Regions from separate parts of the Paenibacillus sp. Z3-2 genome, predicted to be linked through region 1. Evidence: riboswitches for the same ligand, from Rfam matches in the RefSeq annotation. Region 1 holds a riboswitch; each other region holds the start of a gene.
The links. Region 1 has a riboswitch for S-adenosylmethionine ahead of mmuP (S-methylmethionine permease). Riboswitches for the same ligand answer to the same signal wherever they lie in the genome.
Positions count from the first base shown of each region.

Region 1 (4,290 bases):
TGCCCTCGCTGATGCTTGTCCCGTCTTTTAAAGAAAAAGATAACCAGGCATATGCATGAGGAAACTCCTTCAGCAAATCAACCAGCACCTGTGCTTCCTGCAAGGATGGAATGGTCTCCAATGCCAGAATATCAGCACCCGCTTCAAGCAACGCCGCTATACGCGGACGATGGAATTCAGCCAAGGTCTCATCTGTGACGCCGTAATGACCAATGTACTCCGATCCATCAGCAAGGTATGCACCGTAGGGTCCAACGGATGCGGCAACGAGCGGTCGCGGCCGAACCAGGGCACATTTCTCTGGGACAACAGGCGTTTGTTGTTGCGTATCCAACAAGGAAGAATTGCCCTCCGGTTTAACTTCCGTGTTCTCAACTATACTGTCCTGCACTTCTGCCCATACGTCATCTCTCGCTTGTGCAGCCAGTTTCACCGTCTTGCGGATCAGGTCCAACGCTGCCTGCTCTCCGATTCCTCTCTTGCTGAAGCCATCCACTGTCGCTTGATAACTGGATGTAATCGCGCAGTCGGCTCCTGCTCGAAAATAATCCGCATGAACCTGAACGATAACATCCGGATTCTCAATTAATACACGAGCAGACCAGAGCGGATCGTCCAGATCACATCCATGCTGTTCAAGTTCGGTCGCCAGCGCTCCGTCCAGAATCATGACCGGATGTTCACGCAGGATCTCTTCTATGGGGTTATTCTGTTGTGCTAGCGTCATGTACTTGTCCTCTTTTCTTATTCACACGTTCTGTCAGATAATAGGCTGCGTAACACACTGCGATAAATGGAATCCCACAATACAGCGCAATCCGCTGTGTCGGGTCAAAGGCAATACCTATGCATGAAGCCAGGCATAATATAAATGAAATAATCGGTACCGCCGGGTATAGCGGTGTGCGGTACACCAGATCTTTGACCGCGTGGCCTTCCCGGATATATTGTCTGCGGAACATGTATTGGGAAGCGCTGATGCTCATCCATACCGCAACAACAGCCAGACCCGAAATAGAAACCAGTGTAATATACACGGTACCTGGCGCAATGATGCTGGACAGCAAGGCCAGCGCACCACCAACCATACTGATCAGGAGTGCATTCAATGGCACACCGCGTTTGGTCAATTTGGCAAACCATGGAGAGATCGTTCGTTTATCAGCCAGAGACCAGAGCATCCGTGACGAAGCATACAGGCCTGAATTGGCTGCAGAGAGAATCGCCGTCAGAATAACAAAGTTCATAATGTCTGCTGCATACGGCACACCCACTCGTTCCATTACTGCTACAAATGGACTTTGCAGTACACTGGCATCCGACATAGGTAGCAAGGCAGACAAGATAACAATCGTTCCGATGAAGAAAATAACCAAACGCCAGAGCGTCGTATGAATGGCTTTGGGTATCGTCTTCTCCGGGTTCTCGGTCTCCCCGGCAGCAATGCCGATTAACTCGGTGCCCGAGAATGCAAAGTTTACAGCAAGCATGGTCATCAATATCGCTGTAGCCCCATGGGGAAACCACCCGGATGCGGTAATATTCGATAAAAACGGAGCCGGTTCAGCATCCGCCATCGGAATGAACCCGAACATGGCTGCGCCACCGATAATTATAAAGACTACGATCGTCACTACTTTCACAGATGAGAACCAGAACTCGGATTCCGCGAATAATTTTACTGTTAATGCATTGAACAGAAAAATCATCAACGCAAAAATGGCACTCCATATCCATACGTTGACCGATGGGAACCAGCGCTGCATCAGCAGTCCGGCGGCTGTGAATTCGGAACCCAGTGCAACGGTCCAGGTTAACCAGTACAACCAGGCCACCGTGTAGCCTGTTGCTGGTCCGATATATTTGGCAGCATAGCTATGAAATGCCCCCGTCTCTGGCATATGAACAGACAGTTCACCGAGACAGAGCATAACCAGATATACGACGATCGCCCCGATCAGATAGGACAGAATGGTTCCCAGGGGTCCCGCCTGTTGAATCGTGTAACCCGAGCTTAGGAATAATCCTGTTCCAATCACTCCACCGAGAGAGAGCATGATCACATGCCGTGCCTGCATTTTCCGCTGAAAATGTCCTTTGTCGTTGTTGTTATCCATACCTGTTGCTCCCTACTTCTTCATCCAGAAAAACAAAAAAGACCCACTCTTCCTAAAGAGTGCGCCGTTACTGACAAATAAAAACAAACGCTCCTATCTATCAGGCTTTCACCCGCTGGAATTAGCACAGTATCCTTCAGATCTGTTGCTGAGGCTTCTAAGGGCCAGTCCCTCCACCTCTCTGGATAAGAAAATGATTTTTTATAAATATAGCGATCTATCATGAATGTGTCAACATTTTAATACTAATTGGCCACCCTCCTCGCTATTCGGTAGAAGATCCGAGATTGGTGATAGTGGTCTTCACATCGTACGTAATTGGTACGGTACTAAAAATGTTATCCCAATCATCTTTGACTTTCTTCCATGTTTTAGGTTCTTTAATACGCAAGCTGTCCCGAAAATCCGCAACATCCACTTTGTAGGTATGCTGAAGTTTGTATAACACTTGACGGATCTGTTGTTCCGCCAATTCAGAAAATTCTTTTTCCAGTTCCCTGAGATAGGCCCCCTTTTCCTCTTCTTCGGGAGCACGCCAATCTTCCATCAACCAGCCTTCGGAATCGACTTTCACGTGGAATGAAATATCATTGCCAACCACCTTGGGAATCACTTTTGTTTTCTTCTTCTTCATTTCATATACAACGGTGAAACCCTCTTTGTTGTATGTTTTCAATACGCCTCCCTTTTCTTTAGGTCTGATCCACGATAGCCCTTCCAGATCGGTTTGGCTGAGTTCCCCGAGGAATTTGGTCGTTTTTCCATCAAAGATACTGCCACCAGAGAACTTATCCTCTCCATTGCTCAGTACATTTTGAAGTAAAAAGCTAGAACCGGATTGCATTTGGGCATCTAATTTGGAGAGCAAAACGGGGTCCAGGATTTTGTTGGACAAGTATGAATTGTCGGTAATGCTTGTGAGATAAAATGCTGGAATTTGAGAAGGGTCCTCCGAAGTGAGCACATCCAGGGCACGATGATGACTAATCAGAACGAGACAGTTTGGACGAATATCGTTATCCCGAAGTACAAAATCCAGCAGTTGGTCCAGACCATACTTTTTGGCTATATCCTTGGAGATGACGATGACCTTCAGATGATGTCCGATGAGCGGACGATCTCGTCTTAATGCAAACTGACGAAAGATTTGCAGCAAGGAATCTCCGGTCAGCTGTTCATTGGAATATGAAGTCTTACCAGAACCAGGTGATCCGGACTGTTCGCCTTTTTTGCTGCTGGAGCTGCCCGGAGCAATCTGTACCGTAGCAGTTATATTGTTTTGCTTGGAATACGTTCCTCCCTGAGCGGCGATATTCTTCTCAAATTCCGTTTCTTTTCCGACATCGATCCCGAGACCAACATAGACACTTAGATCCTCTACCTCCCGACTGCTCCAGCATCCGGATATCAACAAAAGAACACACAACACAAAGGCTATACGTAAAAGCATACGGAAACGAATCATGCATGTTTGCCTCCTTTTTTACGAACCAGACTTAGTATCAGCAGCAACAGGGGTAAAATGGCAAATAGAAGTACGGATGAATTGCCCAGCATATCACCCAGTGCAAACGTTTCATCCACGGTTTTGGGCATCAATGCCGTCAGATAAATTAACGGCAGAAGAGCATACATAATGACCTTGATCTTCTTCGTACGAAATAAGTCGCGAATGCCCACCGAAGCGCAATAGTGTGTGATCGTAAAGCTCGAGAAGATCTGCATTATCCAGATGACCAGTAGCAAGGATTCGAAACGCTCGAAAATCAAACCCTGTATCTCAAAACTTCTCACCAAATCCAACGTTGGCCAAGTCCGCGTCTTAATCCCGTCAAGAGAAAGACTACCTACAACCATCACCACCGTAATTAGGTAAATCATTGTGGATATGAACATGCCCCAGCTCATGGCGGCATTGCTTTTTTTTGGATTTTTCATATAAGCAGTCATAACAAACATGACTTCGTACCCCGTATATGCCAGCAGCGAAGGTTTCAATCCTTTGATAACTGGCATGACTCCCTCTCCGAGTACGGGCCTCAGATTGCCGATTTCAAATAACTGATTACTAAGCAAGATTTCAATCACAAATATAATCAGTGTAATCGGCAAAATGATCTCAAATACGCGCACAATGACAGCAAGTCCGCCAGAGATCAAATAGATGCCAATC
Region 1 covers NZ_CP096397.1:5,699,014-5,703,303, forward strand. Annotated here, with positions in the region: gene mmuM (homocysteine S-methyltransferase) at 1-727, opposite strand, end outside; gene mmuP (S-methylmethionine permease) at 705-2,117, opposite strand; SAM riboswitch class I at 2,208-2,309, opposite strand; gene M1D71_RS25645 (Ger(x)C family spore germination protein) at 2,383-3,582, opposite strand; gene M1D71_RS25650 (GerAB/ArcD/ProY family transporter) at 3,579-4,290, opposite strand, start outside.

Region 2 (4,290 bases), 2.8 Mb from region 1:
GTCCGCCCAGATATTTGGTAGCACTATGAATGATGATATCGGCACCCAGTTCAATCGGACGTTGGAAAAATGGAGTGAGCAACGTGTTGTCAACAATGGTCAACAGGTTGTAACTTTTCGCCCAGGAAGCGACGGCTTCTACATCTGTAATCATCATCAGCGGATTCGTTGGTGTCTCAATGAATACAGCTTTGGTATTCGGCTGACGAACATTCTCCAGTGCTGCAAGATCATTCGTGTCCACATAACTTGCGGTTACGCCAAAACGGGACAAGATGCGTTCAAGCAGACGATAGGTTCCGCCATACAGATCCAGCGATACAATCAGATGATCTCCCTGACCAAACATGGCAAAGATGGTTTGCAGCGCGGCCATGCCTGAGCTACAGGCAAATCCTGCGTCACCGGATTCCAGCGCTGCAGCTGCTTCTTCCAACACTTTGCGGGTTGGATTGGTTGTACGAATATAATCAAATCCCGTGCTTTGTCCAAGCTTCGGGTGGCGAAACGCAGTGGATTGATAGATCGGAAAGTTAATGGCGCCTGTTACCGGTTCATTGATGGACCCAATTTGTGCTAAGCGGCTTTCGATTTTCAACTTGTTGTTGTCTTCCATTGCTGCATCCTCCTGTGGTCTCGATTAGATTTGCGGGCCAATATCGTAAGGTGTTTCCTGATACACATAGTAATTAAGCCAATTAGAGAATAATAAGTTGGCATGAGCGCGCCAAGTAGCTGGTGGCACACGGGAAGGATCGTCATTCGGATAATAATGCCTAGGCAGCGCGATATCCAACCCTTTCGCTACATCCCGGTCATACTCCCACTTTAATGAGAAGGGATCATACTCGGCATGCCCTGTGGCAAAAATCTGTTTGCCATCTTTGGTAGCAACCAGGAAGATACCCGCTTCCTCGGATTCAGCCAAGATCTCTAACTTCTCGTTCTTTTCAATATCTTCACGTCGCACTTCCGTATGACGGGAATGCGGAACATTGAATACTTCATCGAATCCACGCAGCAACGGAACATGGGGTTTGTTGATGGTGTGCGGGAAAACGCCAAAACACTTTTCATCAAGTGCAACCTTGGGTACGTCAAAATGGTGGTATAAACCAGCTTGGGAGGCCCAACATATGTGCAGGGTTGATGTCACATTGGTTTTGGTCCATTCGAAAATCTCCTGGATTTCATTCCAATAGTTCACGTCTTCGAAATCCATCTGCTCCACAGGAGCACCCGTGATAATCATTCCATCAAAGCGGCGGTGCTCAATCTCATCGAACGTTTTATAGAACAAATCCAAATATTCCTGAGACGTATTCTTCGAGGTATGGGATTTGGGATGTACCAGAACGACATCCACCTGAATGGGCGTATTTCCTACCAGACGAAGCAATTGTGTTTCCGTCGTTTCCTTTGTGGGCATCAGGTTTAATATAGCGATACGGAGTGGACGAATATCCTGCTGGTATGCAGAAGTTTCATCCATGACGAAGATATTCTCTCCTTCAAGTACTTCTTTTGCTGGCAGAGTATCAGGTATTTTGATTGGCATGGTAAGTCTAACTCCTCCTTGTGCATTGATAGATGCAGCTACCGCTGGCTTGATGTGTCCACATCAATGCAGTTATAGGCTGCCATGAGTTTGTCTACATATGTTGGATTACAAGTCCATCCAAAGAAAGTTACAGACAACCTCAAGTTCCTTAGCGAAAATCACTGCTGAGAAGTCGGGGCATACGACAAAGACCTTCCTCGGATTTCGAGAAAGGTCATATGTAAATAGATATGCGCCTCTCTCATCTCTCAGTTACAACAGTGCCACTTGGGCACTTGGTCGCTGCAAGAATTAGCACCGTGCGGTATACCGCCGGTTGCCGGGTTTCATCGGGCCAGTCCCTCCACCTACTCTTGATAAGATTTCGCTGTATTTGATTGTAATTTAATATGGTTCACCGTCTACTTTATTACATTAATGCCCTCACGTCAAGTTGCAGTTCAATGTCTGCTTTCCAGATCGGAACCGTTCATCATTCGTTGTCATACACTGCCTCAGAGCGCGAAATAGACACATTTTTGCGCTTGAAAGCACCTTGTACCAGCGGTATACTAAACAAGGTGTTATAAACCCTTATGTGAGAGGTGACATATTAAATGGATGGCGACCCGAGGCCTGACTGGCAGCCGAATTCCGACAAACTGCATAGAGAATTGACATCAGCATGCCGGCAGCGGGACGTAACTTCCGTTTGATTATAAAGTGAACGCAGCCCTGATCTCCAGGCTCCGCTGCCGACCGGCTGATTTGTTCTTTTTGCGCCCATAATGATAATATCCGCCAGGTTGGCGGGTGCAGAAGGAGTAGATTAACGATGAAAATCCGGTTGGTTAACAACGGTGTATTTATTCCGGTGGACGACATTCAGCAGGCGCTGACTCCACCAGCGGAAGGATTTTACTGGATTGATGCGGATGTAGACGATTTGGCGGTACTTCAACCGCTCTTCTTAATGCATGATCTGGCTGTGGAAGACTGTCTCAGTGACGAAGAACAACGTCCGAAAATTGAGATATATGAGAACCATTATTTTATTGTGATTAATAGCATTCGTTTTGATGATGAAGAGATATTTCTACGTGCGGTCAACCTGTTCCTCGGCAGACATTTCATTATAAGTGTTACGAAACAGAAGGTCAGCGAATTGCGCACATTGAAACCCATCCTGTGGGAACAGGAAATCAGTACACCCGATCGTCTGCTGTACCTGCTGGTTGACTTGATTGTTGATAATTATTTCACCGTAGGTGACCGAATTGAAGCTCGGATCGAGAAGCTTGAGGAAGATATTCTGATGCACACCAAAAAGTCTCATCTGAATGAAATCATCGGGCTACGCAGTGAGATTCTGTGGCTGAAAAAAGTGCTCGGACCTCAGAAAGAGGTCATTAACACCCTTAACAAAAAAGATCTGCGTCTCATTGATGATCAACTTCAAAAATATTTCAGTGACATCTATGAGAATGCCGTAAAAATATCTGAAACCTTTGAAACCTACCGCGACCTGATGGGTAACTTGCGAGAAGCCTATCAATCCAGTATTGCGAACCGGGCGAATGAGATCATGCGTGTGTTTACCGCCATTACTACGGTCTTCATGCCGCTGACGGTCATTACCGGTATATACGGCATGAACTTTACGAATATGCCAGAACTTAACTGGAAATACAGCTATTTTGTTGTGATTGGCCTGATGGTAACGCTGGGCCTGAGCATGTTCTTTATTTTCCGCAAAAAAGACTGGGTATGAACTCGTATGAAATAACGAAGACGAAGCGCTCCTCCGGGAGAAACGCCTCGTCTTTTTTCATTTCCGATCATTAACCAACATGCTGCTCTGTCTCTGCGTGCCGACGAAAGCGGATTCGAATCATGCGCAGTCTTTCATAGACCTGCTCCAGACTTCCTCCGTCGGGCTTCTCTCCTCCATACACCTTATGTAATACCGGCTTCAAGAACGTATCTCCCAGCTCCTCATATGCACTCCATACGGCCTCTTGTTCGTTCTCTGGCATAACTGCCAGCTCCACATCCAGAAGACAATCGGTGTCATAACCTTCGAGATCCAGTGTCTCCAACAGCTCAATCAATTCGCGTCGAGATAATCCGGATCGATTAACAATCTCTTCTAACGTATGCCCGTCCTTCATGCCCTCAAGCACCTGCTTACGCGTGGTGAACCTATCGAGTTCCTGCTTGTACTTCTGCTCTCTCTGCTTGTATAACCAGCTTTCATATTCTTCTTCCTTCAGAGCTGTGTATACCCAATCCAGCGGGAACGTTGTTGAACGCTCCAATCCATTCGTAATCTCCATCCACTCCGTACCATACTCGGTCGCTTTGCTCTCCCCTACGCCAGGCAGTTGCATGAGTTCATCCATCGATTGCGGAACAAAGGCACTGATCAAACGCAGCAGACGGTTCGTTGCAATAAAATAGGGTGCCTTCCGGTCAGATACAGCTCTCTTCCTGCGCCACGTGCACAGATCCGTATATAACTGCTCATTGCCGTATAGTTCACTGTAGCAATGGAGTCGCTGACCACCATAACTGCGTGATTTCAGATCATCATTCTCGTGAAATAAACCCTGCAGCTGCGGTCGGTATCCTTCGCTCATCTGTATGGCAAGCTGATGACGGTAGATATGAAGCAGCTCCTCCCAGGAAGTTCCTTCGAACCAGATGCTGTCCTCTCGCTCACCTTCCTCGTAGCGGCTCCATCCCAGTTG
Region 2 covers NZ_CP096397.1:1,877,747-1,882,036, reverse strand. Annotated here, with positions in the region: gene M1D71_RS08425 (PLP-dependent transferase) at 1-616, opposite strand, end outside; gene metA (homoserine O-acetyltransferase MetA) at 641-1,558, opposite strand; SAM riboswitch class I at 1,800-1,924, opposite strand; gene corA (magnesium/cobalt transporter CorA) at 2,376-3,311, shown strand; gene M1D71_RS08410 (HRDC domain-containing protein) at 3,382-4,290, opposite strand, start outside.
Region 2: it holds a riboswitch for S-adenosylmethionine, as region 1 does, so the genes downstream of both, metA (homoserine O-acetyltransferase MetA) here and mmuP (S-methylmethionine permease) in region 1, are expected to answer to the same signal.

Region 3 (4,290 bases), 280 kb from region 1:
GAGCGTCTGAATAAATATCCTCGGGTCAGTAAAAAATTCAGAAATCTGGTCTGGTTCTCCACGATCTATACGTATCTCGTGGTATACACAGGCGCATTTGTGAGTCACACGGATTCTGCCGGTGGTTGTTCCGGATTTCCGCTCTGTAACGGGCAGATTATTCCTGAGCTTTCAGGCGGGGTAGCGGTTGCTTTTGCTCACCGTGCAGCAGCTGCGTCTTTAGTGATTGTTATTGCAATTCTGGGTCACTTCGCGTATCGTAATCATCCGGATAACAAGGAAATGCGTACTCTTGGCGTTGTATCTGTTGTTTTGATTCTGATGCAAGTGGTCATCGGTATTTTCATGATGGTGACGATGAGCCGTCCGGAAGTATACATGTTCGTAGCTCTTGCCCATATGCTGGACATCGCCATACTGTTCGGGATCTTAACGTATATGAGTTTCCTGGTGTACAAGCTGCATCGCCCGGTTAATCGTTTCTAGATCCATTTCTTGGTCTTTGGGCTCAATATTGAAAGTCCACCATCCAGTGATGTACATCATTGGACAGGTGGACTTTGTTTGATGTCAGGGGGATCAGGGCAACCTATGGCATGCAGCGTTTACATGTTTACTCGGAATGATTATGTTTATATGATGAACCTTTATGGATCAGCAGAGTGGAAAGAGGAGGTTATATATGCTGCGAACGTTGCTGGGAGAAAAGCCACGTGTAAACGAAGGTTTGCTGAAAGAAGCAATGGAGTCCATGGCGCATACACTTGAGCTGTTTCAGCGACAAATGCATGTGGACCATGATCCTACTCACGACTATCGGAAACTGTATGTGTGGACCCAGGGGCTTATCTCTTCCCTGGATGAACTGGAGCAAAGCTGCTTCGCTGCTGCTCATTTTCGACAAAAGGTCGTTGCAGGTTCGACGGACGATATGACGCTAGCCGAGAAAGCTGAGTATGCTCGGTATGTTTATTTTTACAAAGATGGCTTCATTCGCTGCTTTGCCATTCTGGATAAAGTCGGCACCGTATTGAATGAGATATTCCAGCTGAATACTTCAAATACAAAAGCGCATTTTTCTTATTTTACCGTGTTAAGACAGTTCGACTTTGCGAGGGAGCATCATGATCTTGCCCTGCGATTGATTCAGATCAAGGACTCTTATCGTGAGCCGATGAGCAAGCTGCGCAAACGACGTAATATGGAAATTCACTACATGAACTCCGAAATGCACGATGATCTGTGGCAGTTACATCAGACGTTGCAAGGTAAAGTGAAATTGGAGGATCTGAATCAACATGTGCAGGAAATGCGTCAGGGCGTGGATATGGTCTGTGAAACGTTAACAGCCTCTTATAGCTATATCAATAAAATATGGCTAAGAAATAATTGCCTTTGACAAATCGGAATACTTGGAATATACTGAGTTTCAATCGATGTTACACGGATATAACTGATATTTCAGAAGTTAGAAGTTACGTTCACATTATAATGCATAAACTACATGAACTTATAGAATCCTACAACATACAACAGCATATTTCTTATCGAGAGCGGCGGAGGGACAGGCCCGATGAAGCCCGGCAACCGATTTGTAACGACATGACACATGTGTCATTCGTTATAGATGTTAGGTGCTAATTCCTACAAAATGGTGCAAGACACGATTTTGGCAGATGAGAAGGTATATTCTTTCACGTAAAGAGCCCTCTTTGTATCTGCAAAGGGCTCTTTTTTTGTATGTATAGGGGAGTTTTCCTTTAGATCGGGTAAAGATACATGTAGGTGGTTGGAAAGGGGCAAGTGCGATTGATTGAATTAAAAGGTTTAACGAAAACGTACGGCAAAGGGGCAAAATCTACAACGGCACTATCCGAGCTGAATTTGAGCATCCAAAAGGGTGAAATCTACGGAGTGATCGGCCATTCTGGAGCGGGAAAAAGTACACTGATCCGTTGCATTAATTTGTTGGAGCGCCCTACGGAGGGTGAAGTATGGGTAGACGGGATCAACCTGACTGAACTGAACAAAACCGAATTGCAGCAACAGAGACGCAAGATCGGGATGATTTTTCAACACTTTAATCTGTTATCCTCGGCAACGGTGTATGATAATGTAGCTTTTCCGTTAAAGCTTGTGAATACGCCCAAGGAAGCAATTGATCGCAAAGTGAAGGAAATGCTCGCTCTGGTTGGTCTGGAGCACCATAGCAGCAAATATCCGGCTCAATTATCGGGTGGACAGAAACAGCGTGTAGGGATTGCAAGAGCACTCGCCAGTGATCCGAATGTACTCCTATGTGATGAGGCCACCTCGGCACTTGATCCGCAGACGACAAATTCGATTCTAAAGTTATTGCTCGACATTAATGAAAAGTACAACCTGACGATTGTGCTGATTACACATGAGATGCACGTCATCCAGAATATCTGTGACAAGGTGGCTGTCATTCATCAAGGCGGCATAGTGGAACAGGGACCTGTAACCGAAGTATTCCTGAAGCCGCAGCATGCCATTACGCGGGACTTTATGATGCGTGATCATGAAGTTGGACTTGCCCTTGAAGAGACTGCTTTGGCGAATGCAGGCTTGAAATTACAGGCAGGTGCTGCTTCCAAACTTGTGAAGATATCCTTTCTGGGTAACAAAACGTATGAAGCGATTTTGTCCAGAACGGTACGTAAAACGGGAGTGGATTTTGCGATCCTGCAGGGTACGATCTCTACGATCAAACAGGTTCCTTATGGGCAGCTGACCGTTCGGTTCGAAGGCGATACCCATGCGATTGACCGGACGATATCAGAATTAACCGCAGAGGGACTTGATGTGGAGGTGCTACGTTAACATGGATTTTTCTACAGTTCGCTGGGAAGAGGTTGGTAAAGCTTCCATTGAGACACTGCAAATTTTGGGTGTATCAGGCTTGTTTACCGTAATCTTTGGTTTACCACTCGGGGTGCTGCTGTTCATGACAGCCCGATCTGCTTCAACCAAATCACGGGTGGTATACATTATACTGTCCCTGATTGTTAATATTTTGCGATCGATCCCATTTATTATATTGATTGTCGCTCTTATTCCATTCACTCGTTCACTCGTCGGTACAGCTACAGGGGTGCTTGGTGTTATCCCACCTTTAGTTATTTCAGCAGCTCCTTACTTCGCTCGACTGGTAGAGACAACAATGCGTGAAGTGGATCGTGGTGTCATTGAAGCAGCACAGGCGATGGGTGCATCGACCGGACAGATTGTAAGACGGGTACTGTTGCCTGAGGCACTTCCTGGTCTGCTTGCTGGAATAACCATCACTATCGTTACGCTTGTCTCGTATACGGCGATGGCGGGTATGGTTGGTGGTGGAGGCCTGGGAACGCTGGCAATTAACTATGGGTATTATCGGTATCAAAATGAAATTATGATCATATCCGTAGTGTCGATGATTATTCTAGTGCAAATTCTCCAGATGGCTGGAGATCGCTTGGTTACATTTTTCACCAGGAAATAACACATAGATAACATGATGGATATGCATTCTTGCGGACGCCACATGAAAAAAATGATTAGAGAAGGGGTTTTACACATGAAAAAATGGTCTTTTGCTCTACTTAGTCTTATGCTGATTGCGGTTCTTGCCGCGTGCGGAAACAACAAGGACGCCGACAGCGGCGCAGACAATGAAGGAGGAGCTCCGCGTACAGTAGAATTGAAAGTGGGAGCTTCACCTACACCACACGCAGAGATTCTGGAAAGCATCAAGCCTGAGCTGGAAGCACAAGGTATTCGTTTACAAGTGGTTACGTTTAATGATTATGTTCAACCCAACCAGCAACTGGCTGACGAAAAGTTGGATGCAAACTTCTTCCAGCATCAGCCGTACCTGGACACCGAGAATAAAGAACGTGGTTTCAACCTCGTTACTGTAACTCCTGTTCATGTTGAACCTTTTGGTGGATACTCCAAAATGATTAAGTCTTTGGATGAATTGGCAGATGGCGCAAAAGTAGCAATTCCGAATGATCCATCCAATGGTGGACGTGCACTGTTGTTGCTTGCGAAGGAAGGCGTCATTACCCTGAAAGACAACACAAATATTACATCGACGATTCAGGATATTACAGCAAATCCAAAAAACTTGGATATTATCGAGCTGGATGCAGCCATGATGCCTCGTCAATTGGATGAAGCGGATCTGGTATTTATCAACGCTAACTATGCATTGGAAGCCAATCTTAACCCTGAAAAAGATGCTTTGCTTATTGAAGATCTGCAAGGTAACCCCTATGCAAACAT
Region 3 covers NZ_CP096397.1:5,417,129-5,421,418, reverse strand. Annotated here, with positions in the region: gene M1D71_RS24265 (COX15/CtaA family protein) at 1-486, shown strand, start outside; gene M1D71_RS24260 (Cthe_2314 family HEPN domain-containing protein) at 683-1,399, shown strand; SAM riboswitch class I at 1,542-1,683, shown strand; gene M1D71_RS24255 (methionine ABC transporter ATP-binding protein) at 1,810-2,844, shown strand; gene M1D71_RS24250 (methionine ABC transporter permease) at 2,846-3,505, shown strand; gene M1D71_RS24245 (MetQ/NlpA family ABC transporter substrate-binding protein) at 3,581-4,290, shown strand, end outside.
Region 3: it holds a riboswitch for S-adenosylmethionine, as region 1 does, so the genes downstream of both, M1D71_RS24255 (methionine ABC transporter ATP-binding protein) here and mmuP (S-methylmethionine permease) in region 1, are expected to answer to the same signal.